DNA from 4 places in the Actinospica acidiphila genome. Region 1 is predicted to be linked to each of the others. Evidence: riboswitches for the same ligand, from Rfam matches in the RefSeq annotation. Region 1 holds a riboswitch; each other region holds the start of a gene.
What was found. Region 1 has a riboswitch for cyclic di-AMP ahead of HXP48_RS13715 (transglycosylase SLT domain-containing protein). Riboswitches for the same ligand answer to the same signal wherever they lie in the genome.

Region 1 (7,670 bases):
CTCGCCGTACTGGGTGAGGACGTCGACGACGGTGTCGTCGGCGCCGGACATCATCGCGCCGAACCGGCAGGAGACGGCGACGAGGGAGCCGGTCTTGCCGCCGAGCACGTCCAGGTAGTGGTCGACCGGGTCGCGGCCGTCCTGCGGGCCCGCGGTCTCCAGGATCTGGCCGGTGACCAGCCGCTCGAACGCCTCGGCCTGCACCCGCACGGCCTCCGGGCCGAGGTCGGCCAGGATGTGGGAGGCACGGGCGAAGAGGAAGTCGCCGGTGAGCACGGCGACCGAGTTGCCCCAGCGGGCGTTCGCGCTCGCGACCCCGCGCCGCACCTCGGCCTCGTCCATCACGTCGTCGTGGTACAGCGTGGCCAGGTGGGTGAGCTCCACCACGACGGCCGACGGCACGATGCCGGGCGCGTAGGGGTCGCCGAACCGGGCGGCGAGCATGACGAGCAGCGGACGGAACCGCTTGCCGCCGGCCCGCACCAGGTGCTGGGCGGCCTCCGTGATGAACGGCACCTCGCTCTTGGTGGCTTCGAGCAGCCCTTCCTCGACAGCCGTCAATCCGGCCTGGACATCGGCTTCCAGAGCCTGGTCCCGCACGCTCAGCCCGAACGGCCCGACGACGGTCACGAGGGGTCTCCTGTCTGCTGGTGTCTGCTGGCGGTTACACGGTTTGTCGATAGGTCGCTGCCACCACTCGAGTCAGCGTATCCGGTCAGGTTTCGATCACCGCCAGGGCCCGGGGTCACAAGCAGGGCGATACGGGATCAGAAGCGGAGTGTTTTTGATCGGCTGATAACAACGGACATACCTCGGCTTCCCGGACACAGCGACCCGCGCACCATCCTGCACCACCCCCGAGTCCGATTTGCCGTCATTGGTGGGCTAATTCCCCTTGGCCACAAATACGCTCACGGTCACCGTCCCGTGAGGTGAGTCACGCGCCGGACGGCCTCCGGGACACCCTCGCACACGTCCGTCATCCCGCTCCACACAACGGAGTTGACGCTTGGCGATCGCAAAGGATCAAGCACGCAAAACCACCCATTCCAAGATCAAACGGGGTGTGGCGTGATCGTCGCACTTGTTCCCGACATGTGCTCTCGCATACGTTCCGGGCCTGCCGGGTGGACGCCGAGTCCTGCCGCCACCCGCATCACACCCGACGACCAACTCACGCACGGCAGGAGCGGGGGACCCAGGTAAGTCGCCGTACCGGACACACGCCGGGACGGCTCGGGGTGAAGCCATGCCCGCAGGGGCACGGCCGGGCACTCTCCCGCCCGAACCCGACAGCTCACCTCGCAGGCGTAGGAGAGGAACCCAGACATGCCCGTCATCGCTTCGTCGCGCCGCCGCCTCGTCCGCTCCCTCGCCGTCGCCGGCACCGGCGTCGCCGTGGTCGCGCTGCCGCTGTTCGGCGCCACCAGCGCCTCCGCGGCCCCCTCGGCCCAGGCCACGGCCGCCGCCTCCACGACCGCGTACCCGGACAACCTCGACGGCTGGATCCGCGAGGCGATGGACGTCATGGCGCAGAACGGCATCCCCGGCTCCTACGACTCCATCCACCGCAACATCATGCGGGAGTCGTCCGGCAACCCGGCCGCCATCAACCTGTGGGACTCCAACGCCGTGAAGGGCACCCCGTCGAAGGGCCTGCTCCAGGTCATCGACCCGACCTTCCAGGCGTACCACGTGCCCGGCACCGCCTTCGACCCGTTCGACCCGGTCGCCAACATCGCCGCGGCCTGCAACTACGCCGCCGACCGCTACGGCTCGATCGACAACGTCTTCGGCGCGTACTGAGCCGACCTCTGACGGCCGAGAGCGGCCGTCTGCCCGAACAGTCGCTCGAGGACGACGGCCACGCCGTCGTCCTCGTTCGACAGGGTGACCTCGTCGGCCACCGCCTTCAGCTCGGGGTGCGCGTTGGCCATGGCGACGCCGTGGCCCGCCCACCGGAACATGGGGACGTCGTTCGGCATGTCCCCGAAGGCGACCGTGTCCTCGGGGCGCAGCCCCAGGTGCTCGGCGGCCAGCGCGAGACCGGTCGCCTTGGTGACCCCGCACGGCTGGAGCTCCACCGTGCCCGGCCCCGACATGGTGACCGTGGCCAGCGAGCCGACCACCGACCGGGCCGCCGCCGCCAGCGCGTCGTCCGACAGCTCCGGGTGGCGCAGCAGCACCTTGCTGATCGGCCGCTCCCACAGGTCGTCCCGCCGCTCCACCCGCACCGACGGCAGCTTCGGGTGCGGCATCCGGTAGCCCGGCTCGATCAGCGTCAGCCCGTCGACCCCGTCCTGGTCGACCGCGGCGTACACCTCCCCCACCTCGGCCTCGATCTTGCCGAGCGCGGTCTCCGCCAGCTCCCGGTCCAGCCGGACCGACCACAGCATCCGCCGCGCGGCGGCGTCGTAGACCTGCGCGCCCTGTCCGCACACCGCGAGCCCCGTGCAGCCGAGGTCGTCGAGCAGCGACCGCACTCTGGGGGCCGGCCGGCCGGTCACCACGAGGTGCCGGACACCGGCCCGCTCCGCCCGGGCGAGGGCGGCGAGGGAGCGGTCGGAGAGGGTGTCGTCACCGCGCAGCAGCGTCCCGTCCAGGTCGGTGGCGATGAGAGAACAATCGGTGGGTGCGGCCATGATCAGAGAATACGGACAAGAGGACCGTCCGATTCACCGCGCCCGTATGCCCGCGCATTGGGTGCGTTTTGCCTTCTTGTGCCGCCGATACGCGACCGGTTGAGACCTGTTTTCCCTTTTGACCGGAACACGGTGCGCTCCACGGGTCCCGGCTCCGGGAGTCGTCCCTGATAACAGGGGCCCATCGGGACGCGACCCCGTAACGTGTGGCACGGCCACGGACACGTGGCCCACCCGCGCACACGAAAGCGAGGCAGCACCCGATGCCCCCCTTCGATGTCCCCGAGGGCGACCCCTTCGGCCCGCACAACCTGCCGTACGGCGTCTTCTCGCTCCCCGGCTCGGCGGAGCGCACCGTGGGCGTCCGGCTGGGCGACCACGTCCTCGACGCCGGCGCGGCGGCGCACGCCCTGGGCTCCCCCTACGCCTCCCTGCTCGCCCGCCCCACCCTCAACCCGCTGCTGGCGGCGGGCCGCACGGCCTGGTCGGACGTGCGCCGCGCGCTCACCGCGTGGGTGACGGTCCCGGCGCACCGGGAGACCGTCGAGCCGTTCCTCCACCCGCTGTCCGAGGTGACCCTCCATCTGCCGTTCGAGGTCGCGGACTACGTCGACTTCTACGCCTCGGAGAACCACGCGCGGAACGTCGGGCAGATCTTCCGCCCCGACGCCGAGGACTCCCTCACCCCCAACTGGAAGCACCTGCCGATCGGTTACCACGGCCGCTCCGGCACCGTCGTGGTGTCCGGCACCGACGTCGTGCGCCCCTCCGGGCAGCGCAAGGCGCCCGCCGACCCCGCCCCGGTCTTCGGCCCGTCCGTGCGGCTGGACATCGAGGCCGAGGTCGGCTTCGTCGTCGGCGTCCCCTCCGAGCAGGGCAGGACCGTCCCGCTGAGCGCCTACCGCGACCACGTCTTCGGCCTGTGCCTGCTCAACGACTGGTCCGCCCGCGACATCCAGGCCTGGGAGTACGTGCCCCTCGGCCCGTTCCTCGGCAAGTCCTTCGCCACCTCGGTGTCGGCGTGGATCACCCCGCTGGACGCCCTGGACGAGGCCCGCGTCGCCCCGCCCGCGCGCACCCACGACCTGCTGCCCTACCTGGACGACTCCGGCGAGGAGCCCGGCGGCTACGACCTGCGCATCACCGTGACGATCAACGGCCACGACGTCTCCGAGTGCCCCTTCTCCACCATGTACTGGACGGCCGCCCAGCAGCTCGCCCACATGACGGTGAACGGCGCCTCCCTGCGCACCGGCGACCTCTACGGCTCCGGCACGGTCAGCGGTCCCACGGACCGGGAGCGGGGCTCCCTGCTGGAGCTGACCTGGAACGGCCGCGACCCGCTCGAACTCCCCGACGGCAAGCGGACGTTCCTGGAGGACGGCGACGTGGTGACACTGTCCGCCTGGGCGCCGGGTCCGGACGGGGCGCGGGTGGGCCTCGGTGAGGTGACGGGACGGGTGGTCCCCGCGTCCTGACCCCTCCGGCCCTTGCCGAGGCGTACAACCACGCTGACTCGCACCGCCCTTCGCCGTCATACTTGGCGTCGGGCGGTGCGTCGTTCTCCACGCCGCGCGGCCCGCACCACCGCACGTCCCGAGCCGCTTCTTCCGACAGGATCCGGAGCCCGTGGCATGACGTACTGCCTGCTCCTGCTGAGCGTGGTCGCCGTGACCGCCGCCCTGCCCGTCCCCCGCCTGCTGACCCGGGCGAAGTGGCCGGAACGGGAGCCGGTCGTCGCCCTGTGGGTGTGGCAGTGCCTGGTGGCCACCGTGCTGCTGTGCTGTCTGACCGCCCTGGCGCTGGGCGCCGCCGCCGTCTTCGGCACCGTCCGCGCGCAGCTGTTCGCGCCGGCGCCGCCCGCCGTGACCGCCGCCTACGACCTGTCGCACGCCTCGCCGTGGACGACCGTCCTCACCGTGCTGCTGGCCGGGGGCGCCGCCTGGACCACCGCGATGCTCGCCCGCGAGCTGGTCGAGGCCCGCCGCCGTCGCGCCGGCGCCCGCGCGCACCTGCGGGACCGCGCGCCCGACCTTCCGGCGGGGCTCCCCGAGGGGCGGGGGCCGCTGCTGGTGCTGGAGGAGGAGTACCCGGACGCCTGGTGGATGCCGGGCAGCCCGCCCCAGCTGATCGTCACGACCGGTGCGCTGCAGCGGCTCACGGACCACCAGCTCGACGCGGTCCTCACGCACGAGCGCGGTCACGCCCGGGCCCGCCACGACTGGCTGCTGCATCTGTCGGCGGCGCTGGCGGCGGGCTTCCCGCGCGTCCCGCTGTTCGCCCACTTCTGCGAGCAGACGCACCGGCTGGTGGAGCTGGCCGCCGACGACACGGCCTCCCGCCGCTGCGGGCACCTGACCACCGCGCTGGCGCTGATCGAGCTGAACCAGCACCGGGGCGTGCTGTCCTGCTCCTCCAGCCACCGGCTGCTCGGCGAGCGCGTGGACCGCCTCCTGGAGCCGCCTCCGCGGCTGGGCCGCCGCCACCGCGCCCTGACGACCGCGGTGGCGTCGCTGGTGCCGCTGGTCCCCCTGCTGATCACGTTCGCACCGGGGCTGACGGCGCTGCCGTAAGCCGTGCGGGCTCAGGTCCAGTCGGGTTCCTCGTCGGGCCAGTCGTCCTCGGGCGCCGGGGGCTCGGCCGTCGCGTCGGGCGCGGCGGCGGCCGGTGCCGCTGCGGAACCCGGTGCCGACAGCCCGGCCAGCACCTCCACGACCCCCTCCCCGTACGTCGCCCGCTTCTTCTCGCCCACGCCGCTGATCCCGCCGAGCTGCTCCACCGAGGCGGGCCACACCGTGACGATCTCCCGCAGCGTGGCGTCGTGGAAGATCACGTACGCCGGGACGCCCTGTTCCCTGGCCGTCTCGGCGCGCCAGGCGCGGAGCGCCTCGAACGCCGGCTGAAGCGCCTCGGGCAGCTCGGCCGCGGCGGCCTTGGCCTTGCGCTCGCCCCGGCTGCCCGCGCCCTTGGCCGACGCCGGCTTCTCGGGCTCCTTGCGCAGCGGCACCTCCCGCTCGCGCCGCAGCACGGACCCGCTGGCCTCGGTGAGCACCAGCGTGCCGTAGTCGCCCTCGACCGCCAGCAGGCCCTGCGCCAGCAACTGGCGGATGACGCCGCGCCACTGGGCCTCGCTCAGCTCCTCGCCGATGCCGAACACGGACAGCTGGTCGTGGTCGAACTGGATCACCTTGGCGGTGCGGCGGCCCAGCAGGATGTCCACGATCTGCACCGCGCCGAACTTCTGCCCGCGCTCCCGCTGGAGGCGCACCACCGTGGACAGCACCTTCTGGGCCGCCACCGTGCCGTCCCAGGTCTCCGGCGGGGCGAGGCAGGTGTCGCAGTTGCCGCAGTTCTCCCCGGACGGTTCCTGGCCGAAGTAGGCGAGGAGCTGGCCGCGGCGGCAGCGCACGCTCTCGCACAGGGCGAGCATCGCGTCCAGGTGCCGGCCCGCCCGCCGCCGGAACGCCTCGTCGCCCTCGCCGGACTGGATCAGCTTGCGCTGCTGGATGACGTCGTTGAGCCCGTACGCCATCCACGCCGTGGACGGCAGGCCGTCGCGGCCGGCGCGGCCCGTCTCCTGGTAGTAGCCCTCGACCGACTTGGGCAGGTCGAGGTGGGCGACGAAGCGGACGTCCGGCTTGTCGATGCCCATGCCGAAGGCGATGGTCGCCACCACGACCAGGCCTTCCTCGCGCAGGAACCGCGCCTGGTGCGCCTGGCGCGTCCCCGCGTCGAGCCCCGCGTGGTACGGCACGGCCTCGACGCCGTTCTTCGACAGGAACTCGGCGGTCCTCTCCACCGAGTTGCGCGAGAGGCAGTACACGATGCCCGCGTCCCCCGCGTGCTCCTCGCGCAGGAAGGCGAGGAGCTGCTTGCGCGGGTCGGCCTTCGGCACGATCCGGTACTGGATGTTGGGCCGGTCGAAGCTGGCCACGAAGTGCCGGGCGTCCGGCATGCCCAGCCGCTCGGTGATCTCCCGGTGCGTGGCGTCCGTGGCGGTCGCGGTGAGGGCGATGCGGGGCACGTCCGGCCACCGCTCCCCAGCACGGAGAGGGTGAGGTAGTCGGGCCGGAAGTCGTGTCCCCACTGGGAGACGCAGTGCGCCTCGTCGATGGCGAACACGGAGATCTTGCCGCGGGAGAGGAGGTCCAGGCTGCTGTCCAGGCGCAGCCGCTCCGGCGCCAGGTACAGCAGGTCGAGCTCGCCGGCGAGGAACTCCGCCTCGACCGTCCGCCGCTCGTCGAAGTCCTGCGTGGAGTTCATGAAGCCGGCCCGCACGCCGAGCGCCCGAAGGGCGTCGACCTGGTCCTGCATGAGTGCGATCAGCGGGGAGACGACCACGCCCGTGCCGGGCCGTACCAGGGCCGGGATCTGGTAGCAGAGCGACTTGCCGCCGCCGGTCGGCATGAGCACGACCGCGTCGCCGCCGGCGATCACATGGTCGACGACGGCTTCCTGCTCGCCGCGGAAGGTCTCGTAGCCGAAGACCCGGTGCAGCGCAGCCAGCGCCTCACTGTCCGTCACTGCCATCCCGGCGACACCGTCCGTCCCGTGCATCGTCCTGCCCCCCGCGGCCGTACCTCGGCCACTGCGTCCACCATAGGCGTCCGGACCGACAGCCCCGGAGTTGTCCACAGGCCCGCCCGGAACGCTCCGTACCTGAGCGGGGGGCGACCGGGAACGACCGCGGCCCGGCACTCCCGCGCGGGGGTGCCGGGCCGCGGTCGTACGAGCGGCGGGGCGCGTCAGCGCACGAACACCCCCGCGTCCCCGGCCAGCTCCAGGAAGTACTGCGGCGCCACACCGAGCACCACCGTGACCGCCACACCGACCGCGATCGCGGTCATGGTCAGCGGCGACGGGACCGCGACGGTCGGGCCCTCCGGACGCGGCTCGCTGAAGAACATCAGCACGATGACGCGGATGTAGAAGAACGCAGCGACCGCCGACGAGATCACACCGACCACGACCAGCGGGACCGCCCCGCCCTCGGCCGCCGCCTTGAACACGGCGAACTTCCCGGCGAAG
Region 2 (7,670 bases), 2.2 Mb from region 1:
TCGCCGAGCTCGAGGGTGGCCGGGCCGTCCGGGGTGTCGCGCGGGCCCGGCACGAACAGCCGCTCGATGCGGGTGGGGCGCAGCGGTCCCGCTCCCTCGTCCACGGACACGTCGTTCAGGACCACGGTCGGGGCGGGCTCGTGGCCCTGCTGGGCGAGGAACGGAGCGAACACCTGCCAGTCGCCGAACTTCGGCGCGGGGCAGGAGAGGACCTCGACGGCCGTGGTCTCCTGGTCGCCCTCGGTCAACCGGGTGTTCCGGTGAGCCAGCAGCATCCCCGTGCCGTACGGCTTGAAATCGATCATCTGCGCGCGGCGGAACGCGTCGTCGAACAGGTATACGCGCCACATCCCGCGCGGCCATCGCTCGACCATGGCCAGCGGTCGCTCCCGCGAGGAGAGCAGCACCGCGTACGGCATCCCGGCGGCATGTCGGCGGGAGGCGAGCGCGCTCGGTATCGGGTCAGGGTGGGTCGGCCCCTCATGGGAGCCCCACATGTCGCCGTACGAGACGTCAAGACTGTCGATCATCACAGCCGACAGTCTGGCAACGGGGTGTGACATCAGGCCCGTGCCGTGGGGCGTCGCCCTGCTCGTCCCCGCTCGACGGGTCAGCGGTCGCCCGCGAGGTCGAGGTCGCCGCTGGGGGTCTCCTCGCTCCGCGACCGGCCGCCGGTGTTCCACACGCGCGGGACGGGCCGGGTGAGCGGACGCCACCAGGGCTCGGTGGGCAGTTCCCCGCCCGGCTCGAAGGGCGCGCCGGGACGGGGGAAGGCGACGGCCTGGCCCACGGCCCCCGCGGCGTCCGTCATCCACTCCCCCGGCTCCGCCCACGCGTGCGGGGCGAGGTTGAAGGTGCCCCAGTGGATCGGCATCAGGACGCCGCCCGGGTCGCCGCCCTGGAGGTCGAGGTGCGAACGGACGCCTTCCTCGGGCGTCATGTGGATGTCCGGCCAGAATTCGGAGTAGGCGCCGACCTGGATCATCGTCGCGTCGAACGGGCCGTGGGCGGCGCCGATGTCGCGGAAGCCCTCGAAGTAGCCGGTGTCGCCGCTGTGGTAGATCCGGTGCCGCTCGCCGGCGACCACCCAGGAGGCCCACAGGGTGTGCTGGGTGTTGCGCAGGCCCCGGCCGCAGAAGTGACGGGCCGGTGTCGCGGTCAGGGTGAGGCCGCCGACCCGCGTCGACTCCTGCCAGTCCAGCTCGCGCAGCCGCTCCGCGGGAACGCCCCAGCGCTCCAGGTGGGCGCCGACACCGAGGGGCACGGCGAACACGGTGTCCGTGCCGGCCAGTTCCTTGATCGTCAGCATGTCCAGGTGGTCGTAGTGGTCGTGGGAGATCACCACGACGTCCACCGGGCCGAGCGCGGCCAGCGGCAGCGGCACGGGGTGCAGCCGCTTCGGTCCCGCGAAGGGGAACGGCGAGCAGCGCTCGCCCCACACGGGGTCGAACAGCACCCGCTGTCCGTCGATCTCCGCGAGCACGCTGGAGTGGCCCATCCACGTCAGGCGGAGCCCGGTCGCGGGCGGGCGGTTCAGGTCGGCGAGGGTGGTGGGATGTACGGGGATCGTGCCCCGGGGGGCGCGGCGGGAGCGGGAGTCCTTGTCGAGGAACTGCTTGGCCATGTCCCGTCCCGAACCGGAGGGACGTACACGGGCCGGTCCGCCCGGGTTCTGGAACACGCCGTTCGCGAAGTGCGGGGACCTGTGGATCCGGGCCAGACGCTCACCGGCCGGCTCCGCGCCGAAGGCCGGGGGCCGCAGGGCGCCGAGCCCCGTCCGGGGGCGGAAGAAGCGGCCACGGTACCTCCAGATGGAATCGATCGGAGTTTCCATTATGTGCGGTGGCGCCTACGGCCGGGGTGGTTGTGGAAACAGCCCCCGCCCCGCCCTCCCGCCACGGGGGCTCCGCCCCCGAACCCCCGACGCGCAGTTCCCCGCGCCCCCTCAGGGCGTCATCAGCCCCGCGCCCTCAAGACACGCGAGCACCGCGGCCCCCTCAGGGGCGCGAGGAACTGCGCGACCAGCCACAAACCGGCCCGCACACGCCCCCGAGGCACGCAGCTTCACGTGGCCTTCAAGACACGCGAGCACCACGCCCCCTCAGGGGCGCGGGGAACTGCGCGACCAGCCACAAACCGGCCCGCACACGCCCCGCCGGCCCAGCCACCCCGCGCCCCGGGCGCCCAGCGGACCGCGCGCCCCGCGGACCGCGCCTCACGCCACCTTCGCGATCCGCGAGCGGATGTCCGCCGGGGACAGCGTCCCCTTGGCCGTGACGTGGTCGCCCGAGGACTCCCCGCGGAGGCGGCGCCCGATCCACGGGACGAGGTACTCGCGGGCCCAGTGGACGTCGTCCCGCCGGATCTCCAGCGTGCCGCGCGGCGGAAGCTGCGGCCACGGCTGCTCCGGATCGGCGGGCACCTCCAGGCCGAGGGCGAGACCCGCGCGCAGTGCGACGCGGGTGTGTCCCTCGGGCGAGAGGTGCAGCCGGTCGGCGTCCCACGCCCTGCGGTCCTGCACGCTGCGCAGCGACCACAGGTCGAGCACCGGGCAGCCGTACCGGTCGGCGACCGCCCTCACGTGCCCGTTGTACGTGGCGATCTTGCCCCGCAGATGCTTGAGCAGCGGGACGCCCCGGGTGTCGAACCCGGTCGTCACCAGAACCGTGCCGCAGGCCGCCGCGAGCTGGGCGATCGCCTTCTCGAACCGTTCGGCCACCTCGTCCGGGTCGGTGCCCGGGCGCAGGATGTCGTTGCCGCCCGCGCAGAAGGAGACCAGGTCCGGGGCGAGTTCGACGGCCCGGGGGACCTGGTCGGCCACGATCTGGTCCAGCAGCTTGCCGCGCACGGCGAGGTTGACGTACCGGAAGTCGCCCTCGGGCCTGCGGTCCGCGAGCAGAACGGCGAGCCGGTCGGCCCAGCCGACGAACGCCCCGTCGGGCCCGGGGTCGCCGACGCCCTCGGTGAAGCTGTCCCCCACCGCCACGTACGACCCGATCACTGTTGCCTTGTCACTCTTCGAATCGTCTGCCACAGCCGGACATGATTCACCTTCGGATGTGACCTACGCGACCGTAGGCGGGGGTTGACGCGCGGTGAGATAAGCCACTTCAAGGTTTGGCCAAGCCAGGAATAGGTACGGCCCCGCGCCCGGCACGGGCCCGGACACACCGAAGGCCGGCCCCGTGGATCGGGGTCGGCCTTCGGCGCGCGTGTCAGGAAGGGTGCCGCTCGGGAGCCGGAGCTCCGGGTGTCAGAGGGAGACGCCCTTGCCGCGGAGGTACGAGATCGGGTCCACGTCCGAGCCGTAGTCCGGGCTGGTGCGGATCTCGAAGTGCAGGTGCGGGCCGGTCACGTTGCCGGTCGCACCGGAGAGACCGACCTGCTGGCCGGCGCTCACCGTCTGGCCCGCGGAGACGGACAGGGAGGACAGGTGGGCGTACTGGGCGTAGTGGCCGTCGTTCAGCTGGATGACGACCTGGTTGCCGTACGCGCCACCCCAGCCGGCGGAGACGACGGTGCCGGCGCCGACGGCCTTCAGGGGGGTGCCGGTCGGGACGACGAAGTCGGCACCGGTGTGGTAGCCGCTGGACCACATGCTGCCGGCCACCTTGTAGGCGGTGCCGACGCTGCCGCCGGACACCGGGGAGGTGAAGCCGGAGGCGGGGGCGGTCTGCGTGGACGCCTCGTTGGAGGAGGACTCCTCGGCGGCCTTCTGCGCGGGCTTCTCGGCCGGCTTCTCCGCCTTGGGCGCGGCGGGCTCGGCGGCCTGCGGCGAAGTGGACTGCTTCGGGGCGCTCTTGGCGGCCTTGCCGTCGATGGAGAGCTTCAGACCCGGGTGGATGAGCGACGGGTCGTCACCGACGGCCTCGCGGTTGTCCGCGTAGAGCTGCTTCCAGCCACCGTCGACGTGCTCGGCCTCGGCGATCTTGGCGAGGTAGTCGCCGGCCTTCACGGTGTACGTGCGGACCTCGTCGCCCTTCTCGGCCTTGGCCTGCTGGCCGGTGACGGAGAGCGACCGGACCGACGTCTCGGGGGCGGACTGCGGCGTCGCGGCATGCGCGCCGGTGGCGCCGAGGAGCGGCAGGGCGAGAGCGGCGCCACCGGTTCCGGCGACGGCGATGGAGCGGGTGAAACGCTGGGCCTTGGTACGGCGGTGCTTACCCTTCGCGGGCATGACGAATTCCTCTCCGGCGCCTACGAGGTGAGCTGTCGGGTGCGGACTGGAGATGTCCGGCCGCGTTGCTGCGCGGCTTAACCCCAAGCCTGTTTCCGGGGCCCGGAACAGGCAGTTGTACCTGTGGGTCCCCCGCTCCTGCCGTACGTCGGGTCAGTGTGTGCGGGCTCCGGGCGGCGGCAGGATTAGGCGTCCGTCCGGATCGGTTGGGAACGTAAGCGACCTCGACGCGGCGAAACAAGCGCGGGTTCCCGCGAACCCGCTTTTTCCGTGATCGAAAGGCGGAAATGACGTCACCGTGCGTCGATCCCGCGAGTGAGCCGCAGGTGAATTCCCTTGTCACGGAGGTGAATTACGTGAGCATGGCGACAGCACACGGTCACCGGTATGACGATGCTCACGCACCCCATCCTCAAATCCTTTGCTACCGGGGCACGTTATCCCCAAGTGTCTTATTCGGACATATCATCTATTCATCATGAAGTCGGGCAGGACGGTCGACGCAATCGCGACATCCTGATCTTGGCGGGACGAGCCCCGGAATCCCGCCTCAGGAACAAACAGAAAGCGACATAATCCAACGTCGCAAGGGCGGCCGACACCTCGTTGCCCCTGGCAGCCATGTCGTATCGTCGAGTGGTGCCCGTCGACGAGCCGCGGCGACGGCGCGAAGTGGGAGGAGCCGTCCGTGACGCAGGAGATCCCGTCGACCGAGCCCCAGCTGACCGGGGTGCGCAACTTCCGCGACGTGGGCGGGCTGCCCACGGTGGACGGCCGGCGGGTGCGGCACGGGGTGCTGTTCCGCAGCGGTCACCTCGCCCACGCCACCGCGGAGGACGCCGCCTTCCTCTCCTCGCTCGGTCTGCACACCGTGTTCGACTTCCGCAACGCGGCCGACCAGAAGCTGGAGGGCCCGGACGTGGCACTGCCGGGCGTGCGCAACGTCAACCTGCCGCTGAGCGACCCGGCCGACGGCGCGGAGTTCTGGAAGATGGTGCGCGACGGCGACCTGGACCAGCTGCGCGCGATCCTCGCCGACGGCCAGGGCGCGGACCGCATGATCACCTCGTACCGCACGATCATCAAGGAGCGGACCCCCGAGCACTCCCAGGTGCTGCGCGCGCTCGCCGAGGACAGCGTCCCCGCGCTGATGCACTGCGCGGCCGGCAAGGACCGCGCGGGCCTCTCGGTGGCGGTGACCCTGCTCGCCGTGTGTGTGGAGCGCGACGCGATCGTCGAGGACTACCTGAAGTCCAACGCCAAGCACCGCCGCTACAAGGTGCGGCGCAGCGGCAGCTCCCCCGACGCCTACTCCCCCGAGGTCATGGAGCTGCTCAGCCCGCTCTTCGACGCGCGCGCGGAGTATCTGGCGGCCGCCTTCGACACGGTCGAGGAGACCTGGGGCGGCGTGGACGCCTACCTGGAACAGGGGCTCGGGCTCACCCCGGCCCACCGGGAGCGGCTGCGCGAGCGCCTGCTCGACTGACACCCGCCCCCGTGCGCGCCTCGCCCCGTGGCCGCTACTTCTTCGGCGCGATCTCGAAGAGGAAGTAGATGAAGGCCGCGAAGAGGTGCCCGACCACGACGTAGACGAACAGCCTGACCCAGAGGGCCCTCGGGAACTTCTCCTCCATGTCCTTGCCGGTCACGGTGTCTCTCCATGGGTCGGGCCCAGGCACAGGGCGGCCGTGGGACTCTGCAGCAGGGTGTGCACGAACAGCAGCTCGACCCCGTCGGGGTCCTGCGCGGCGATGCGGTGCGGGGTGAGCGAGTCGAAGTGAGCGCTGTCGCCCGGGGACAGCCGGTGGAGGGTGTCCCCGAGGCGCAGCCGCAGCCGCCCCTTGAGGACGTACAGCCACTCCTCGCCGGGGTGGACGCGCACGATGTCGCCCTGGGAGCCGTGCGGCACGTGGACCCGCAGGGCCTGCATGCCGCGCCCGGCGGCCCCGGCCTGCCAGTAGGTCCAGCCGCCGGCCTCGGTGGGTTCCATGTCGGCGGCGCGCACCACGGCGTCACGCTCGACGGCCGACTCCCCGAGCAGCTCGGAGACGGTCGTACCGTAGATCCGCGCGAGGGAGAGCAGCATCGGCAGCGAGGGCTGGCGCTGTCCGGTCTCCAGCCGGGAGAGGTGGGCGGGTGACAGGCCCGCCTGCCGTGCGGCGGCCTCCAGCGTCAGGGAGGCCCGCCGGCGCAGGGCACGCAGCTGAGGAGCGACCGCGGGGAGGGCCCCGACAGGCTCGTCCCGCGGCTCGGTCTCGGAGGAGCTCATGCCTCCATTGAGCACCGGACTTTGCCTTTGGGGCAATTTTCTTGCCTCAGAGGCAAAGCCCGTCGTGCTCGTCGCGCGGTCAGCGGTTGGCGACCGCCTGCTTCACCAGGGTCCGGCCGAAGTCCCAGATGAGCCCGCCCTCGTGGGCGTCGTCCATCACCGCGGTGAAGGCGTCCACGAACCGGTCCACGTCCCCCTCGTCGACGATCAGCGGGGGGATCAGCTTGATCACCTCGAGGTGGTCCCCTGACACCTGCGTGAGGATACGGTGCCGCTGGAGCAGCGGGACCACCACCATCTGAGCGAACAGCCCCTTGCGGGCCGCCTGGAGCATGGCCCAGCGCGAGCGCAGTTTCAGCGAGCGGGGCCGCCCGAACTCGATGCCGATCATCAGGCCCCGGCCGCGGACGTCGGCGAGCAGCTCGTACCGGTCGGTCAGGGCGGCCAGCCGGGTCCGCAGCAGGTCCCCGACCCTGCGCACGTGCGCCACGATCTGTTCGTCCTCCATGACCGACAGGACCGCGAGGCCCGCCGCCATGGCCTGCGCGTTGGCGCCGAAGCTGGCGGAGTGCACCAGCACACGGTCCATCGACGAGAAGACCTTCCTGAAGATCCACTCCTTGCCGAGCGTGGCCCCGACCGGCACGTACCCGCCGGACAGCGCCTTGGCCACGCACACCAGGTCCGGCTCCACGCCCTCCTCGTGCTGGTAGGCGTAGAAGTCACCGGTGCGGCCGAGCCCGGTCTGCACCTCGTCGGCGATCAGCAGCGCCTTGTGCCGGTGCAGCAGGTCCTGCGCGGCCCGCAGATAGCCGGGCGGGGCCTCGTGGACGCCCTTGCCCTGGATCGGCTCCACGATCAGCGCGGCCACGTCGCCCTTGCGCAGCTCCCGCTCCAGCGCGTCGAGGTCGCCGAGCGGCACGGCCGTGTCGGGCAGCAGCGGGGCGAACCCCTCCCGGAAGCCGGACTCGCCGTTGACGGACAGGGCGCCGGTGGTCAGCCCGTGGAAGGCGTGGTCGCAGTACAGCACCCTGGGCCGGCCGGTGGCGTAGCGGGCGAACTTCAGGGCACCCTCCACGGCCTCCGTGCCGCTGTTGCCGAAGAACACCCGGTCCAGGTGCGGGCTGTGGACGAGGAGCCGTTCGGCGAGCAGGCCCGGCAGCGGCTGGCAGTCGAAGCGGGTGAGGTCGGCGAGCGACAGGTCCAGGACGTCGTGCAGCGCCT
Region 3 (7,670 bases), 840 kb from region 1:
GCGGGTTCCGCCGTGACGACCGTGGTGACCGTGGCGGCTTCAACCGTGACCGCGGTGACCGTGGCGGCTTCCGTCGCGACGACCGCCGTGACGACCGTGGCGGCCGTTCCTTCGACCGCCGTGACGACCGCGGCGACCGCGGTGGCCGTTCCTTCGAGCGCCGTGACGGCGGCGACCGCGGCGGCTTCCGCCGTGACGACCGTCCCGGCCACCGGGGCAGCGACCGCCCGTTCAACCGCGACCGTCAGGGCGACCGCCCGGGCTTCCGCTCCGGCGGCCACGACCGCCCCTACGGCCGTCGTGACGACCACCGCGGCGGCGGCTCGTTCCAGCGCCGCGAGGACAAGCCGCGCTGGAAGCGCAACGGCTGACACCGCCTCACCGGACCGACCGCCGAGGGCCCGCGCGACACCCGTCGCGCGGGCCCTCGCGCATGTGTGCCCCCTCCGGCCGCCACGCGCCTGCCGATACCCGATCGGCTCCCCGGCCACGTCCGGCTATGCTCGGGGAGGCAACATCGCCAAGGGCCCTTAGCTCAATTGGCAGAGCAGTGGACTTTTAATCCATTGGTTGTGGGTTCGAGTCCCACAGGGCCTACCTCCCGCCGGAGGGGAACCCCCCGACGCGGCGAACGGCGCTCGCACCGGCCAGGCCGGTACGAGCGCCGTTCGTGTTCTCCGGAAGGGGCGGCTCAGCGCGGGGACGGGCGCCGGACGTCGTCGCCCGGCCGCTCGTAGGGGTCGATGAGCTGCACGCCGATACCGCTGGTCACCAGGCCGGCCGCGATCAGCAGCCCGTCGGGCACGACGATGCCCGCGACCAGCATGCCCAGCCCCGCGATCAGCACCCACCAGGCGCTGGTCCGCCGGTACTCGCGCGGGCGGGTCGGGCGGCCGGCAGCGAGGGAACGGGCGAAACGGGGGTCCTCGTGCTCGAGTCGGGCCGCGAGATCGACCAGGCGGTCGTCGTCGGACTGGGGCACGGCTCCTCCTTCCCAGGGGGTGGCCGTCCGGTCACACCGTCGACGGCCGTCGCTCCGGACACCGGGACGTGCGCGAACCGCCGGCATGCCGTGAACTCGGGCCGATATCCAGGAGTTTGCCCGTCTGCCGAGGTCGTCACCCGCCCGGTACGGTGCCTCCAGCGTCTCCCGGGGCGCACGGCCCGAGCCATCCGTCGCGCCCCCCAACTCCAGGGGGGGACCGGCACGCACACGAGCGTGGGCAGGGGTCCGCACACGCCGGGAAAATGGGGACTGTCACCGATGGCGCCCGCCCGGTCATGGGCGGAGGCTGGACGGTGACGGCCCGCGCCGCGCCCCCGGCCGCGGGCCGTCGGGGCCTTGAGCATACGACGGCGAGGAGGCGGAACCGGGTGCCTCTGTTCTGGCGCATCTTCCTGCTGAACGCCGTCGTGCTGATCGTCGCCACCGCCCTGCTCCTCGGACCCGTCACCGTGTCCACGCCGGTGCTGCTCACCGAGGCCGCGGTGCTCACCGTGGGCCTGGCCGCCATGCTCGTGGCCAACGCGCTGCTGCTGCGCGTCGGACTCGCGCCGCTGCAGCGCCTCACCCGCGCCATGAACACCACGGACCTGCTCCGCCCGGGGCACCGGACCGCGGTCGACGGGCGCGGGGAGATCGCCGAGCTGATCACCACGTACAACACGATGCTGGACCGGCTGGAGGACGAGCGGGCCACCAGCAGCGCGCGGGCCCTGTCCGCGCAGGAGGCGGAGCGCCGCCGTATCGCCCGTGAGCTGCACGACGAGGTCGGCCAGTCGCTGACCGCCGTGCTGCTCCAGCTCAAGCGGGCCGCCGACCACGCCCCCGCCGAGCTCGGCGACGAGCTGCGCCAGGTGCAGGAGACCACCCGCGCCTCCCTGGAGGAGATCCGGCGGATCGCCCGCCGGCTGCGCCCCGGCGTGCTGGACGAGCTGGGCCTGGCCAGCGCGCTGAAGGCGCTCGCCACCGAGTTCGGCGGGCCCGGGCTGACCGTCCAGCACTGCCTCGATCCCGACCTGCCCGAGCTGGACCGGGAGTCGGAGCTGGTGCTCTACCGGGTCGCCCAGGAGGGCCTCACCAACGTCGTGCGGCACGCGGGGGCGCGCCGTGCCGAGCTGGCGTTGCGCCGCACGCCGGGCGGGGTCGAGCTGCGGGTCCGCGACGACGGCCGCGGCATCGCCGGAGCCGACGAGGGAGCCGGCATCCGCGGCATGCGGGAGCGGGCGCTGCTGGTGGGCGCCGAGCTGACCGTGGAGCCCCGGGCGGACGGCGGCGGCACCGAGCTGCGGCTCGCCGTGCCCGTGCCCGCGCGTTTCCCCGCGCACGTCCTCGTCCCCGTACGACCCGAGCGGAAGTCCGTTCCCTCGACCATCCCGGCCGTCGTGCGCCGCTCCGCGCCCGCGCACGCGCCGCCCCCGTGACCGACGCCCCCCGACCGGAAACGCCGAACCATGACAGACGCCTCCCCCACCCGCATCCTCCTCGCCGACGACCACGCGCTGGTCCGCCGAGGGGTCCGTCTCATCCTGGACGGCGAACCGGACCTGACCGTGGTGGCGGAGGCCGCCGACGGCGCCGAAGCCCTCGAACTGGCCCGGGAGCACCGCCCCGACCTGGCCATCCTCGACATCGCCATGCCGCGCCTGACCGGCCTGCAGGCGGCCCGTGAGCTCTCCCGCACCCTGCCGGAGACCCGGATCCTCGTGCTGACCATGTACGACAACGAGCAGTTCTTCTTCGAGGCGCTGGCCGCCGGAGCTTCCGGCTACGTCCTCAAGTCGGTCGCCGACCGCGACCTCGTGGAGGCCTGTCACGCCACCATGCGGGGCGAGCCCTTCCTCTACCCGGGGGCGGTCAACGCGCTCATCCACAATTACCTCGACCTCGCGCGGGAGGGCCGCTCCCTGCCCGCGAAGGCCATCACGGACCGCGAGGAGCAGATCCTCAAGCTCGTCGCCGAGGGCCACACCTCGCAGCAGATCGCGGACATGCTGGTGATCAGCCCCAAGACGGTGGAGCGGCACCGCGCCAACCTGCTCGCCAAGCTGGGCCTGAGGGACCGCCTTGAGCTCACCCGGTACGCCATCCGGGTCGGCCTGATCGAGCCCTGACCTCTGCCCCCGGCGGCACGGGTTGCCAGACTGGAGCCGGACCGCGCAGCGGTCCCGCCGCCGCCCGCACCCGGGAGAGCCCGCCGATGCCGTACCCGTACGTCCTGCTGTCCGCCGCCGTCTCCCTCGACGGCTACCTGGACGACACCGGCCCGGAGCGGCTGCTGCTGTCGAGCCCGGCCGACTTCGACCGGGTCGACGAGGTCCGGGCGTCGGTGGACGCCATCCTGGTCGGCGCGGGCACGATCCGCGCCGACAACCCCCGGCTGCTGGTCAACTCGCCCGAGCGGCGCGCCGCCCGGGTCGCCGACGGCCTGCCCGAGTACCCGCTGAAGGTCACGGTGAGCGGCTCCGGGGACCTGGACCCTGCGGCCCGCTTCTGGCACACCGGCGGCGAGAAGGTCCTCTACACCACCGGCAAGGGTGCCGAACGCGCCCGAGCCCTGGGCATCGCCGCCGACGTGGTGCCGCTCGGCGACACCGTGGAGTGGCGGCCGCTGCTGGAGCACCTGCACGACGTGCGCGGGGTGCGGCGGCTGATGGTGGAGGGCGGCGGGCGGATCCACACCCAGCTGACGACCGAAGGCCTCGCCGACGAGCTCCAGCTCGTCCTCGCCCCGCTGTTCGTCGGCGACCCGGACGCCCCCCGCCTGTTCGGCCCCGGCTCCTACCAGGGCGGGCGGCTGCGCCTGGTGGAGACCCGGCCCGTCGGCGACGTCGTCCTGACGCGCTACGAACCCACCGCGCCCGGCACCGGCGCGCTGCCGTCCGCCGCTGACCGTCACTGGCTCGCCCTCGCCTGCGACCTGGCCGGACAGTGCCCGCCCTCCGAGACCGCGTTCAGCGTCGGCGCGGTCGTGGTCGCCGCCGACGGGACCGAGCTGGCGCGGGGCCACTCCCGGGAGGGCGACGACCCGGTGGTGCACGCGGAGGAGGCCGCGCTCGCCAAGGCCGACCCCGCCGACCCGCGGCTGGCCGGCGCCACCGTCTACTCCAGCCTGGAGCCGTGCGCCCGCCGCGCGTCCCGTCCGGCACCCTGCGCGCGGCTGATCCTGGACGCGGGGGTGCGCCGGGTGGTCACGGCCTGGCGGGAGCCGGACACCTTCGTGACGGACGCCGACGGCAGCGCCGTCCTGGCGGACGGGGGCGCCACGGTGCTGGTGCTGCCGGAGTTCGAGCAGCGCGCGAAGGCGCCGAACGCGCACCTGCTGGGCGGCTGATCGCGCCCGCCGGGGAAGCGATGTGCATCGGACCCCGTGGATGCCGTACACTCGTGTTTACCGACGCGGGGTGGAGCAGCTCGGTAGCTCGCTGGGCTCATAACCCAGAGGTCGCAGGTTCAAATCCTGTCCCCGCTACTGAAGGCCGAGGGCCGGAATCCGAAAGGGTTCCGGCCCTCGGTGCTTTCCATGACGGCGCTCGTTGCCCGCCCCTTCACGCGTCCTCCACCTCGCCTTTCACGCACAGTGAGCGAACGGCGCCGCAGCGCATAACAACTGACGAACCGTCAGGTTCGGCCGGTCGTCCGAGGCGCAGTCAACTCGCCCGTTTTCGCCCGCTCGTGGCGCTTAAGTCCACGCGGAAATCGTTAACGATCAAGAGGAACGGCTTGGAATCCGGCCCCCGCGTCTATTAACGTTCGATAACGCAGCGCGGTCGTCCCAGCCGTCACAGAAGGCGGCTCCGTGCGCACGCGCCGAATCCCGCAAGGGAACCGGGGAACCACCACCATGGGGTGAATCGGGCGGATACCGCCGTGGGAACACGGTTCGTATACGCGCGTAGGAGACCTTCCCGCTCCGAACCCGTCAGCTAACCCGGTAGGCGAAGACGGAAGGAAAGGAGCGCGCCCACGTGGCGTCCAACCCGCCTGCCCCCGAGGCCCCGTTCAAGCCGAACGACACCTTCGCGTACGGCGCCCCCGGCGCCGAAGAGGGCCCCTTCGAGGAGTGGAACCCCACCGCGGAGTCCGTGCGGCCCGTGCGTGGCCGGCACCGCGTCGCCAAGCAGCGCGGAGGCGGACTCGCCCGCAGCTCCACCGTCCTCGGCGTCGGCGTCATAGCCGCCGTCGGCGCCGGCGGCATGGCCAGCGCCCAGACCGGCAAGCCGCCCGTCTCCATCTCCATCCCCGACCTTCCCCACGTGGGTTCCCTCATCTCCGACGAGGAAACGCCCAAGGGATCCAGCACCCCCCTCAGCGACATCGGCAGGATGGCCGCCGCCGACACCGGCGCCGAGGAGGGCGCGGACGCCGGCGAGGCGCTGCGCGCCCGCATCATGGCCCAGGTCGAGCAGCAGCAGGGCCAGGCGCAGAGCAAGGCGGAGGCCGCCGCCCTCGCCGCCGCCGAGAAGGAGGCCGCCGAGGCCGCCGCCAAGGCGGAGAAGGAGGCCAAGGAGAAGGCCGAGGCCGCCAAGAAGAAGGCGGAGGAGGAGGCCGCGAAGAAGGCCGAGGCCGAGCGCCTCGCCGAGCTGGCCAAGCAGTACGCGCTGCCGACCTCCTCGTACACCATCACCTCGACCTTCGGTCAGGCCGGCGCCTACTGGTCCTCCGGCTACCACACCGGCCTCGACTTCGCCGCGCCCACCGGCACCCTGATCAAGGCGGTCCACACCGGCACGATCACCTCCGCCGGCTGGGACGGCTCGTACGGCTACAAGACCGTGCTCACCCTCGACGACGGCACCGAGGTCTGGTACGCCCACCAGTCGTCGATCAACGTCAGCGTCGGCCAGAAGGTCGCCACCGGCGACGTGATCGGCCGCGTCGGCGCGACCGGCAACGTCACCGGCGCCCACCTCCACCTCGAGGTCCACACCGGCTCCGGCGGCGTCGACCCGGCGGCCTGGCTGGCCGGCAAGGGCCTCAGCATCTGAACCACCGGCGGCCGGCTCCCGGCCGCCGACGCCGTGAACGCCGGCAGCCCCGACGACGACCCCCCGACGTCAGGGCTGCCGGTTCCGCGTGTCCGGGGCCTTCTCAGCGCCGGTAGGGGTTCTCCCCGTACGCCGGATACGGCGGCTGCCCCTGCGGCGGCCACACCGCCGGGACCGGCCCGTACGCCCAGCCCGCGCCGTACGGCACCCGGGGCGCCGTGAGGCGGGCCGCGTGCTCCAGCGCCGGGCGGGCCGCCTGGCGCCGGTGCCACAGCTCCAGCAGCAGCTCCCGCTCCCGCGTCACGAAGTCCGCCCCCGCCTTCCCCGCACGGCCCCGGTGCCGCAGGAACGCCAGCTGCGTCGCGTACACCTCGTACTGGGAGACCGCCCGCGCCGCCGGCCTGCCCCCGTGCTCGCGGGCGAACTTACGGGCGAGGCGCCGCGCCCGCATCGAGCCCAGCGCGAACGGCTCCGACGGGCGCAGCCAGCCCGCCACCGCGTACGCGGGCAGCTCCGTGCGCACGGTCCGCAGCTCCCGCTGCCGCGTCCACACCACGAGCCAGGTCAGCAGCCCGAACGTCGGGACCATGAACGCCCCGTACACCGCGATGAAGCCGAACTGGCCGAGCGTGGCGGAGCCGTTCCACAGGGCGTGCATGCCCATCGCGAGGAGCAGCCCGGCGAGGGGGAGGAGGACGCGCCGCACCCGCTGGCGGTCGGCGGCCAGCGCGGCCGCGCCGAACCCGATGCCGGTGAGCACGGTGAACAGGGGGTGCGCGAAGGGCGACATGACGACGCGCACGAAGAAGGTCGCCGCGGTGACCGAGGCGATGCCGCTGCCGCCGGTGAGCTGGTCGGTGCCGAAGGCGTTGCCCAGGTAGAGGACGTTCTCGGTGAACGCGAAACCGGTCGCGGTGAACCCGGCCGCCACCACGCCGTCGAGGATCCCGTGGAAGTCGCGTCTGCGGAACAGGAAGAGCAGCAGCACCGCCGCCGCCTTCGCCGTCTCCTCCACGACCGGCGCTATGACCGTCGCGCCCAGGGTGTCGGCGCCGGCCGGGTCGGCGGTGGTCGTCGCTATCCACCGGGTGGCGAAGCTGTTCGCCACGATCGCGATGAGCGCCGCCGCGCACGCGCCCCAGGCGAAGGCGAACAGCAGGTTCCGCCAGGGGCCCGGCTCCACCCGGCCCAGCCAGCGGAACGCCGCCAGCAGCAGCGGGACCGGCAGCACGGCCAGCCCCAGACCGACGAGGAAGCCCTGCGTGCCCGTCTGCTCCCGCACCAGCGCGAGGATCACCAGACCGGACAGGGCCAGCAGCGTGACCATCGCTCCGTAGCGGACCGCCGGGCGCTGCCACCAGTGCGGGTGCCGCAGCGTGCTGCCGGGAGCTGCGCCGGGGTGCGGCGGGTACGGAGGGCTGCTGGCCACGGGATCGACCCTAACGAGGAAGGGGCAGGGCTGCGTGCCGGCGCGGGGCCCCGGGGGAGGTCAGACGGTGTCCCCGTCCGGGCGGCCGGCGCGGTCGTCGTGCGGTACGCGGCGGAAGAGCAGGTCGTTCACCACATGACCCTTGTCCAGCCCCTGCCGCTCGAAACGGGTGAGCGGCCGGAACGCGGGACGCGGCGCGAAACCGCCGTCCTCCCGGGTGTTCTCGAAGTCCGGGTGCGCGGTCAGCACCTCG
Region 4 (7,670 bases), 1.2 Mb from region 1:
CGGCCGCAGGCGTCCCGGTGACGATCGCCAAGGCCGGGGGCACCCCCGTCAACGCGGCCTCGATGCTGGCCGTCCTGGGCCTCGGCGCCCAGGGTGGTGAGGAGATCGTCCTCGCCTCCGACGCCGAGGGCGCGGACGCCGCCCTCGACCGTCTGGCGAAGCTGGTCTCCGAGGGCCTCGAGGAACTCCCCGAGACCGTCTGAACCGGAATTCGCACGCGACGGCCGTGCGACACGGAAAGGCCCGCCCGGTGATCCGGGCGGGCCTTTCTCTTTCCCATTTCCGGGCAGCAGAAATAGCCCCCGCCATGTGCGCCCTCTTTGTATACGGGACCCGTGTTAATGGCGGAGACTCGGCATGTTTACGGCATGTTGCGAGTTCCTCACACGGTCCGTGCGGACGGCTCGCTCGGCGCCGGAGCCGAACCGCAGCCGGTGTCCGGAGTTCGCCTGCTCGGTGTGCAGCGCCGTGAGCGACCGCGCCCGCTCGCCGTCGCCGCGCGCCACGGCGTCCACGATCGCGCCGTGCTCCGCCCAGTACGCGACCGGGTCGGGCGGCCCGTCGACCGCGTACATCCAGGCGATCTTGTGCCTGAGCTGGGTCAGCATCGACGTCAGAGCCGGGCTGCCGGAGGCCTGGGCGAGCGTCTCATGGAACCAGCCGCCCAGCGAGCGCAGGTCGTCGCTGCTGCCCTGACGTGCGCGTTCCTGTCCCAACCTGACCAGGCCGCGGAGCACCTTGAGATGGGCGTCGGTGCGCCGCTGGGCCGCCCGGGAGGCGCCCAGGGGCTCCAGGAGCTGGCGCATCTCCAGCAGGTCGGCGGCCTCCTGCTCGGTGGGTTCGGCCACGCACGCGCCCGCGTGCCGACGGGTCACCACGAACCCCTCGGCCTCCAGGGTGCGCAGCGCCTCGCGGACGGGGACGCGGGAGACGCCGTAGCGACGGGCGAGCAGTTCCTCGGTGAGCCGGCCCCCGCGCTCGTAGACACCGGCGACGATGTCGTCCCGGATCGCCGTGCACACCGAGTGCGCGGGAATACGCATGACCGACCTCCGGCTTAATCCCCGTGAAACGTCGACGATTGACGTCCGTTCGTGACTCTATTGCAATCGACGACATTTTCCGACGGCGGACCGGAATCCATACATAATTTTTGGACAGGCGGCGCCCGCGCGGAAGGGTTCGAAAACGGCGAAAGCCCCGGCTCGTGGGAGCCGGGGCCCGGAAGGCGTTAGGACGCGCCTCAGATGTTCACGCCGTGCGACCGGAGGTAGGAGACCGGGTCGAGGTCGGAGCCGTACTCGGCGGACATGCGCGCCTCGAAGTGGAGGTGGGCGCCGGTGACGTTGCCGGTGGCGCCGGACACGCCGATCTGCTGGCCGGCGGTGACCTCCTGCCCCGCCGACACGGAGACGGACGACAGGTGCGCGTACTGGGTGTACGTGCCGTCGTGCATCTTGATGACGACCTGGTTGCCGTACGCGCCGCCCCAGCCGGCCTCGACGACCGTGCCGACGCCGACGGACTGGACGGGGGTGCCGCTCGCGGCGTGGAAGTCGATCCCGGTGTGGCTGCCGGACGACCAGATGGCGCCGCCGCTCTGGTACGCGGTCGACACGTACGAGCCGGGGATCGGGGAGACGAAGGTGTTGAGGCGCTTGCGCTCCGCCTCACGCGCGGCGCGCTCCTTCTCGGCGCGGGCCTTCTCGGCCTCCTCCACCGCGCGCTCCCGGGCCGCCTCCTCGGCGGCCTTGCGCGCGGCCTCCTGGGCCGCCACGCGGGCGGCCTCGTGCTGGGCGGCGGCCTGGGCGTCGACGCGGTCGGCGACCACGTCGCCGAGGGTGACGACGGGGGTGAGGCCGGTCTGTGCCGCGGCCGGTTCGGCGGCGAGCGCGGGGGCCGCGAGGGAGCCGACGACGCCGGTGCCCGCGAGGGCCGCGACGCCCGCGGCGCGGGCGGTGCCGCGCTGGACGCGGCTGGGACGACGGTGCTTCCCGGTGGCGCGGGTGAACGCCATGTACAAGCTGGTCCTTTCCTTCCCTCTCGCCTACCGGGTTAGCTGACGGGTTCGGAGCAGGAAGGTCTCCTACGGACCCCCTCGCGACACGCGCGGGCGTCCGATTCACCCCAGGGACTTCGTGTGGGTCCCCGGCTCCCCTGGCTCGCGCCGTACGGGGACTCGGCGATGACTGTCCGGTGCCGCGGATGCGGCGCACTGCCCGACGAACAGCCCGCACGAAACTAAGCGGGACATCTCGCAATCCTCAAACGGATCCCGGGTTTTGTAGCGCATCCCACAGGGCAGACGGGCAACCTCCGCCCCAATTCGGGCATAAGGGAGCCCCGGTGACGTACCCGTCCACCGGGGCTCCCGCACGCGTGCGTCCCGTCGTCGGCCCTACTCGGCCGGGACGACGGTGACTTCGCCGATCCCCAGCGCCTCCACGGGCGCCTTGATCTGCGCGGCGTCACCGACGAGCACGGTCACCAGACGGTCCACCGGGAAGGCGTTCACGACGGCCGCCGTGGCCTCCACGGTGCCCGTCGCCGCCAACTGCCGGTACAGGTCGGCCTGGTAGTGGTCCGGCAGGTGCTGCTCGACCTGATCGGCCAGGGTGCTCGCGACGGCCGCGGCGGTCTCGTACTTGAGCGGCGCCACGCCCACCAGGTTCTGCACGGCGACGTCACGCTCGTCGTCGGTGAGGCCCTCGGCGGCCAGCGTGCGCAGCACGGTCCACAGGTCGTCCAGCGCGGGGCCGGTGTTGGGGGTGTCGACCGAGCCGCTGATGGCCAGCATCGACGCGCCGGTGCCGTCGGGGGCCGAGCGCAGCACCTGGCCGAACGCCCGTACGCCGTAGGTGTATCCCTTCTCCTCGCGCAGGACGCGGTCCAGACGGGAGGTCAGGGTGCCGCCGAGGCAGTACGTGCCGAGCACCTGCGCGGGCCACACCCGGTCATGGCGGTCCGGGCCGGTACGGCCGAGCAGCAGCTGCGTCTGCACGGCGCCGGGCCGGTCCACGATGACGACGCGGCCGGTGTCGTCCGCCACCACGGGCGGGACGGGCCGCGGCTGCGCCTGGGAGCCCGTCCAGGCGCCCAGGGTGTCGGCGAGCAGCGCGTCCAGGTCGACGCCGGTGAGGTCGCCGACCACCACGGCGGTCGCCGTGGCCGGGCGGACGTGCTTCTCGTAGAAGCCGCGCACGGCCGCGGAGTCGATGCGCTCGACGGTCTCCTCGGTGCCCTGGCGCGGACGGGACATGCGCGCGCTCGCCGGGAACAGCTCCTTGGCGAGCTCCTTCGCGGCGCGGCGGGACGGGTTCGCCAGCTCGTGCGGGATCTCGTCGAGGCGGTTGCGGACCAGCCGCTCGATCTCGCTGTCGGCAAAGGCGGGCGCGCGCAGGGCGTCGGCGACCAGTCCGAGCCCCTTGGCGAGCCGCGAGGCGGGCACCTCCAGGCTGAGGCGGACGCCGGGGTGGTCGGCGTGCGCGTCGAGGGTGGCGCCGCAGCGCTCCAGCTCAGCGGCGAACTCCTCGGCGGAGTGCTTGTCGGTGCCCTCGGAGAAGGCGCGGGCCATGATCGTGGCCACGCCGTCCAGGCCCTCCGGCTCCGCGTCCAGGGGCGCGTCGAGGACCACCTCGACGGCGACGACCTGCTGGCCGGGGCGGTGGCAGCGCAGCACCGTCAGGCCGTTGTCGAGGGCGCCGCGCTCGGGGGCCGGGAAGGCCCAGGGCTTGGCCTCGCCCGCCTGCGGCCGGGGGTGGAACTCCATCGTGGCGAGCTCGGTCACTTCGCCGCCTCCTCGTTCTCGTCGGCGCCGGCTGCGGCGGCTTCCTCGGTGTCGTCGGCGGCGTCACCGGCCGCCGGGGCGACGGGCTCGTAGACGAGCACGGCGCGGTTGTCGGGCCGCAGGCGCGCCTTGGCGACCTCCTGGACCTCCTCGGCCGTCACCTCCAGGACCCGGCTCACGGCGGTCAGGGCGAGCTGCGGGTCGCCGAACAGCACGGCGTAGCGGCACAGTTCGTCGGCGCGGCCGGCGACCGTGCCGAGCCGGTCGAGCCACTCGCGCTCCAGCTGGGCCTGGGCGCGCTCCATCTCCTCGGCGGTGGGGCCCTCCTCGGCGAACCGGGCGAGCTCCTCGTCGATGGCGGCCTCGATCACCGGCACCTCGACGTCGCCGGACGTCTTGACGTCCAGCCAGCCCAGGGACGGCGCCCCGGCCAGCCGCAGCAGGCCGAACCCGGCCGCGACGGCCGTACGGTCGCGGCGCACCAGGCGGTTGTAAATCCGCGAGGACTCGCCGCCGCCGAGGACGGTGAGCGCCAGGTCCGCGGCGTCGCTCGCGCGCGTGCCGTCCTCCGGGAGCCGGTAGGCGGCCATCAGCGCCCGCGCGGGGACCTCCTCCTCGACGACCTCGCGCAGTTCCTCCCCGATGATGTCGGGCAGCGAGCCGTCGCGCGGGGCGGGCTTGCCGTCGTGCGACGGGATGGAGCCGAAGTACTTCTCGATCCAGGCGAGCGTCTGCTCGGGGTCGATGTCGCCGACCACGGACAGCACCGCGTTGTTCGGCGCGTAGTACGTGCGGAAGAACTGGCGGGCGTCCTCCAGGGTCGCCGCGTCCAGGTCCGCCATCGACCCGATCGGGGTGTGGTGGTAGGGGTGGCCCTCCGGGTAGGAGAGGGCGGTCAGCTTCTCGAACGCCGTGCCGTAGGGGACGTTGTCGTAGCGCTGACGGCGCTCGTTCTTCACCACGTCCCGCTGGTTCTCCATGGACTCCTCGTCCAGGGCGGTCAGCAGGGAGCCCATGCGGTCGGCCTCCAGCCAGAGGGCGAGCTCCAGCTGGTGGGCGGGCATGGTCTCGAAGTAGTTGGTCCGCTCGAAGCTGGTGGTGCCGTTGAGCGAGCCGCCGGCGCCCTGCACCAGTTCGAAGTGGCCGTTCCCCTTCACCTGGGCGGAGCCCTGGAACATCAGGTGCTCGAAAAGGTGAGCCAGGCCGGTACGGCCCTTGACCTCGTGCCGTGAGCCCACGTCGTACCAGAGGCACACCGCCGCGACCGGGGTCAGGTGGTCCTCGGAGAGCACCACGCGCAGGCCGTTGGCCAGGCGGTGTTCGGTCGCTGTCAGGCCCCCGGAGCCTGCCTGGGCTGTGGCCGTGTGACCCATGGGCATGTACGTCCCTTCGATCGCGAAGGCGGTCGTCGTCGACACCGCCGTTTCTGCCGGTCCTGCCACTGTATGCAAGCGTGCGGACAGCCGGTGGAGTTCCCGGACCGGGCCGCTACGCCGAGAGCGAGAACCTGGTGGGGCGGGTGGTGTGAGGGGTGCGGGAGGTGTGGGAAGCGCACGGCGCGTGACGGGGGGTGTGCGCCGGGTCGCTCCCTGGGGTGCGCCGTCGTGCGCTGTCGGGGTGCGGGCGGGTGGGGGTGCGCGCCGGGGTGAGCCGCGGAGGGGGCGAGCCGTGCGCACGCGGGGGCGGTGCCGGCCCGGGGTGACCCGGCCGGGAGGTGGATGCGGTCTGCGGGGTGACCCCGCCGACGGGGTTGGGCGCGGTCCGCGGGGTAGGCGCGGGGGGCTGCGGGGCGACCTCGCTGAGGGGTTGGGCGCGGTCCGCAAGGCAGGCGCGCGAGGGGCCGCGGGCGACCTCGCCGAGGAGTGGACGCGATCTGCGGTGCCGGCGCGCGGAGGGGTGGTGGCGGTCCGCGGGGCAGGCGCGCGGAGGGGTGGACGCGGGCCGTGGGGCGACCCCGCGACGTGCGCGGCGACGGAGCCGCGTAGCCTGCTCGCGCCGCCGTACCGTGCCGAACCGGGCGGCAGGACCCGGGTCCTGGTCCCGCCCTGTCAGTGCGAAGGTCCACAATGGTCCGCGTCAGATCCCGTCCCACGCTTCAGCAAGGAGCCGGCAGCGATGGCCCGCCGCAGCACGAAGACCCCGCCGCCCGACGACCCGTACGAGGAGAAGATCCTCGACATCGACGTCGTCGACGAGATGCAGGGCTCCTTCCTCGAGTACGCGTACTCGGTCATCTACTCCCGCGCCCTGCCCGACGCGCGTGACGGTCTCAAGCCGGTGCACCGCCGCATCGTCTACCAGATGAACGAGATGGGCCTGCGCCCCGAGCGCGGTTACGTCAAGTGCGCGCGCGTGGTGGGCGAGGTGATGGGAAAGCTGCACCCGCACGGCGACGCGTCGATCTACGACGCCCTCGTCCGCATGGCGCAGCCGTTCTCCATGCGCCTGCCCCTGGTGGACGGCCACGGCAACTTCGGCTCGCTGGGCAACGACGACCCGCCGGCCGCCATGCGGTACACCGAGTGCCGCATGGCCGAGGCCACGAGCCTGATGACCGAGTCCATCGACGAGGACACGGTCGACTTCGCGCCCAACTACGACGGTCAGGAGCAGGAACCGGTCGCCCTGCCCGCCGCGTTCCCCAACCTCCTGGTGAACGGCGCCTCGGGCATCGCCGTCGGCATGGCGACCAACATGCCGCCGCACAACCTGCGTGAGGTCGTCGCCGCCGCACGCCACCTGATCCGGTACCCGAACGCCGACCTCGACGCCCTGATGAAGCACGTCCCGGGCCCCGACCTGCCCACGGGCGGCCGGATCGTCGGCCTCAACGGCATCCGGGACGCGTACGAGACCGGCCGCGGCACGTTCAAGATCCGCGCGACGGTGACCGTGGAGGACGTGACGGCGCGCCGCAAGGGCCTGGTCGTCACCGAGCTGCCGTTCACGGTGGGCCCCGAGAAGGTGATCGCCAAGATCAAGGACCTGGTGGGCTCCAAGAAGCTCCAGGGCATCGCCGACGTCAAGGACCTCACCGACCGCGAGCACGGCCTGCGCCTGGTCATCGAGGTCAAGAACGGCTTCGTGCCGGAGGCCGTGCTGGAGCAGCTCTACAAGCTGACGCCGATGGAGGAGTCCTTCGGCATCAACAACGTGGCGCTGGTGGACGGCCAGCCCCTCACCCTCGGCCTCAAGGAGCTGCTCGAGGTCTACCTCGACCACCGCTTCACCGTGGTGCGCCGCCGCTCGGAGTTCCGCCGCGGCAAGAAGCGCGACCGGCTGCACCTGGTCGAGGGTCTGCTCACGGCCCTGCTCGACATCGACGAGGTCATCCGCCTGATCCGCTCCAGCGAGAACTCGGCGCAGGCCAAGCAGCGGCTCATCGAGCACTTCTCGCTGAGCGACGTCCAGACGCAGTACATCCTGGACACCCCGCTGCGCCGCCTCACCAAGTACGACCGGATCGAGCTGGAGGCCGAGAAGGACCGGCTGAACGCGGAGATCGAGGAGCTGACCCGGATCCTGGAGTCGGACGCGGAGCTGCGCAAGCTCGTCTCGTCCGAACTGGCGTCGGTGGCGAAGAAGTTCGGCAACGACCGGCGCACGACGCTGCTGGAGTCGGCCGGCGCCCCGGCCACGGTGCCGCTTCAGGTGGCGGACACCCCGTGCCGCGTGCTCCTGTCGTCGACGCGTCTGCTGGCGCGCACCGCCGACGACCGGCCGCTCGCCGACGCCTCCGGCGGCAAGCGCGTCAAGCACGATGTGATCGTCTCGGCGGTCCCGGCGACCGCGCGCGGCGAGATCGGCGTGGTCACGTCGGCGGGCAGGCTGCTCCGGGTCAACGTGATCGACCTGCCCCAGCTGCCCGAGTCGATGCCGGTGC

Region 2: it holds a riboswitch for cyclic di-AMP, as region 1 does, so the genes downstream of both, HXP48_RS04075 (M23 family metallopeptidase) here and HXP48_RS13715 (transglycosylase SLT domain-containing protein) in region 1, are expected to answer to the same signal.
Region 3: it holds a riboswitch for cyclic di-AMP, as region 1 does, so the genes downstream of both, HXP48_RS35915 (M23 family metallopeptidase) here and HXP48_RS13715 (transglycosylase SLT domain-containing protein) in region 1, are expected to answer to the same signal.
Region 4: it holds a riboswitch for cyclic di-AMP, as region 1 does, so the genes downstream of both, HXP48_RS08205 (M23 family metallopeptidase) here and HXP48_RS13715 (transglycosylase SLT domain-containing protein) in region 1, are expected to answer to the same signal.

What each region holds. Positions count from the first base shown of each region.
Region 1 is NZ_JABZEM010000002.1:3,122,016-3,129,685, forward strand. It holds gene HXP48_RS13710 (polyprenyl synthetase family protein) at 1-630, opposite strand, end outside; cyclic di-AMP (ydaO/yuaA leader) riboswitch at 1,157-1,326, shown strand; gene HXP48_RS13715 (transglycosylase SLT domain-containing protein) at 1,330-1,806, shown strand; gene HXP48_RS13720 (HAD family hydrolase) at 1,770-2,642, opposite strand; gene fahA (fumarylacetoacetase) at 2,906-4,120, shown strand; gene HXP48_RS13730 (M56 family metallopeptidase) at 4,277-5,215, shown strand; partial or broken gene recQ (DNA helicase RecQ) at 5,227-7,199, opposite strand; gene nuoN (NADH-quinone oxidoreductase subunit NuoN) at 7,388-7,670, opposite strand, start outside.
Region 2 is NZ_JABZEM010000002.1:885,594-893,263, forward strand. It holds gene HXP48_RS04060 (DUF4241 domain-containing protein) at 1-530, opposite strand, end outside; gene HXP48_RS04065 (MBL fold metallo-hydrolase) at 611-1,834, opposite strand; gene HXP48_RS04070 (SGNH/GDSL hydrolase family protein) at 2,216-3,001, opposite strand; gene HXP48_RS04075 (M23 family metallopeptidase) at 3,254-4,177, opposite strand; cyclic di-AMP (ydaO/yuaA leader) riboswitch at 4,182-4,346, opposite strand; gene HXP48_RS04080 (tyrosine-protein phosphatase) at 4,866-5,663, shown strand; gene HXP48_RS34125 (DUF6126 family protein) at 5,698-5,826, opposite strand; gene HXP48_RS04085 (helix-turn-helix domain-containing protein) at 5,823-6,446, opposite strand; gene HXP48_RS04090 (aspartate aminotransferase family protein) at 6,526-7,670, opposite strand, start outside.
Region 3 is NZ_JABZEM010000002.1:3,960,782-3,968,451, forward strand. It holds gene HXP48_RS17700 (DEAD/DEAH box helicase) at 1-371, shown strand, start outside; tRNA gene HXP48_RS17705 (tRNA-Lys) at 525-597, shown strand; gene HXP48_RS17710 (DUF3040 domain-containing protein) at 692-982, opposite strand; gene HXP48_RS17715 (HAMP domain-containing sensor histidine kinase) at 1,375-2,424, shown strand; gene HXP48_RS17720 (response regulator) at 2,455-3,114, shown strand; gene HXP48_RS17725 (dihydrofolate reductase family protein) at 3,201-4,334, shown strand; tRNA gene HXP48_RS17730 (tRNA-Met) at 4,399-4,472, shown strand; cyclic di-AMP (ydaO/yuaA leader) riboswitch at 4,799-4,956, shown strand; gene HXP48_RS35915 (M23 family metallopeptidase) at 4,969-5,988, shown strand; gene HXP48_RS17740 (PrsW family intramembrane metalloprotease) at 6,092-7,417, opposite strand; gene trmB (tRNA (guanosine(46)-N7)-methyltransferase TrmB) at 7,478-7,670, opposite strand, start outside.
Region 4 is NZ_JABZEM010000002.1:1,897,470-1,905,139, forward strand. It holds gene HXP48_RS08195 (HPr family phosphocarrier protein) at 1-203, shown strand, start outside; gene HXP48_RS08200 (GntR family transcriptional regulator) at 339-1,043, opposite strand; gene HXP48_RS08205 (M23 family metallopeptidase) at 1,244-2,017, opposite strand; cyclic di-AMP (ydaO/yuaA leader) riboswitch at 2,030-2,195, opposite strand; gene HXP48_RS08210 (M16 family metallopeptidase) at 2,399-3,787, opposite strand; gene HXP48_RS08215 (M16 family metallopeptidase) at 3,784-5,166, opposite strand; gene HXP48_RS08220 (DNA gyrase/topoisomerase IV subunit A) at 5,903-7,670, shown strand, end outside.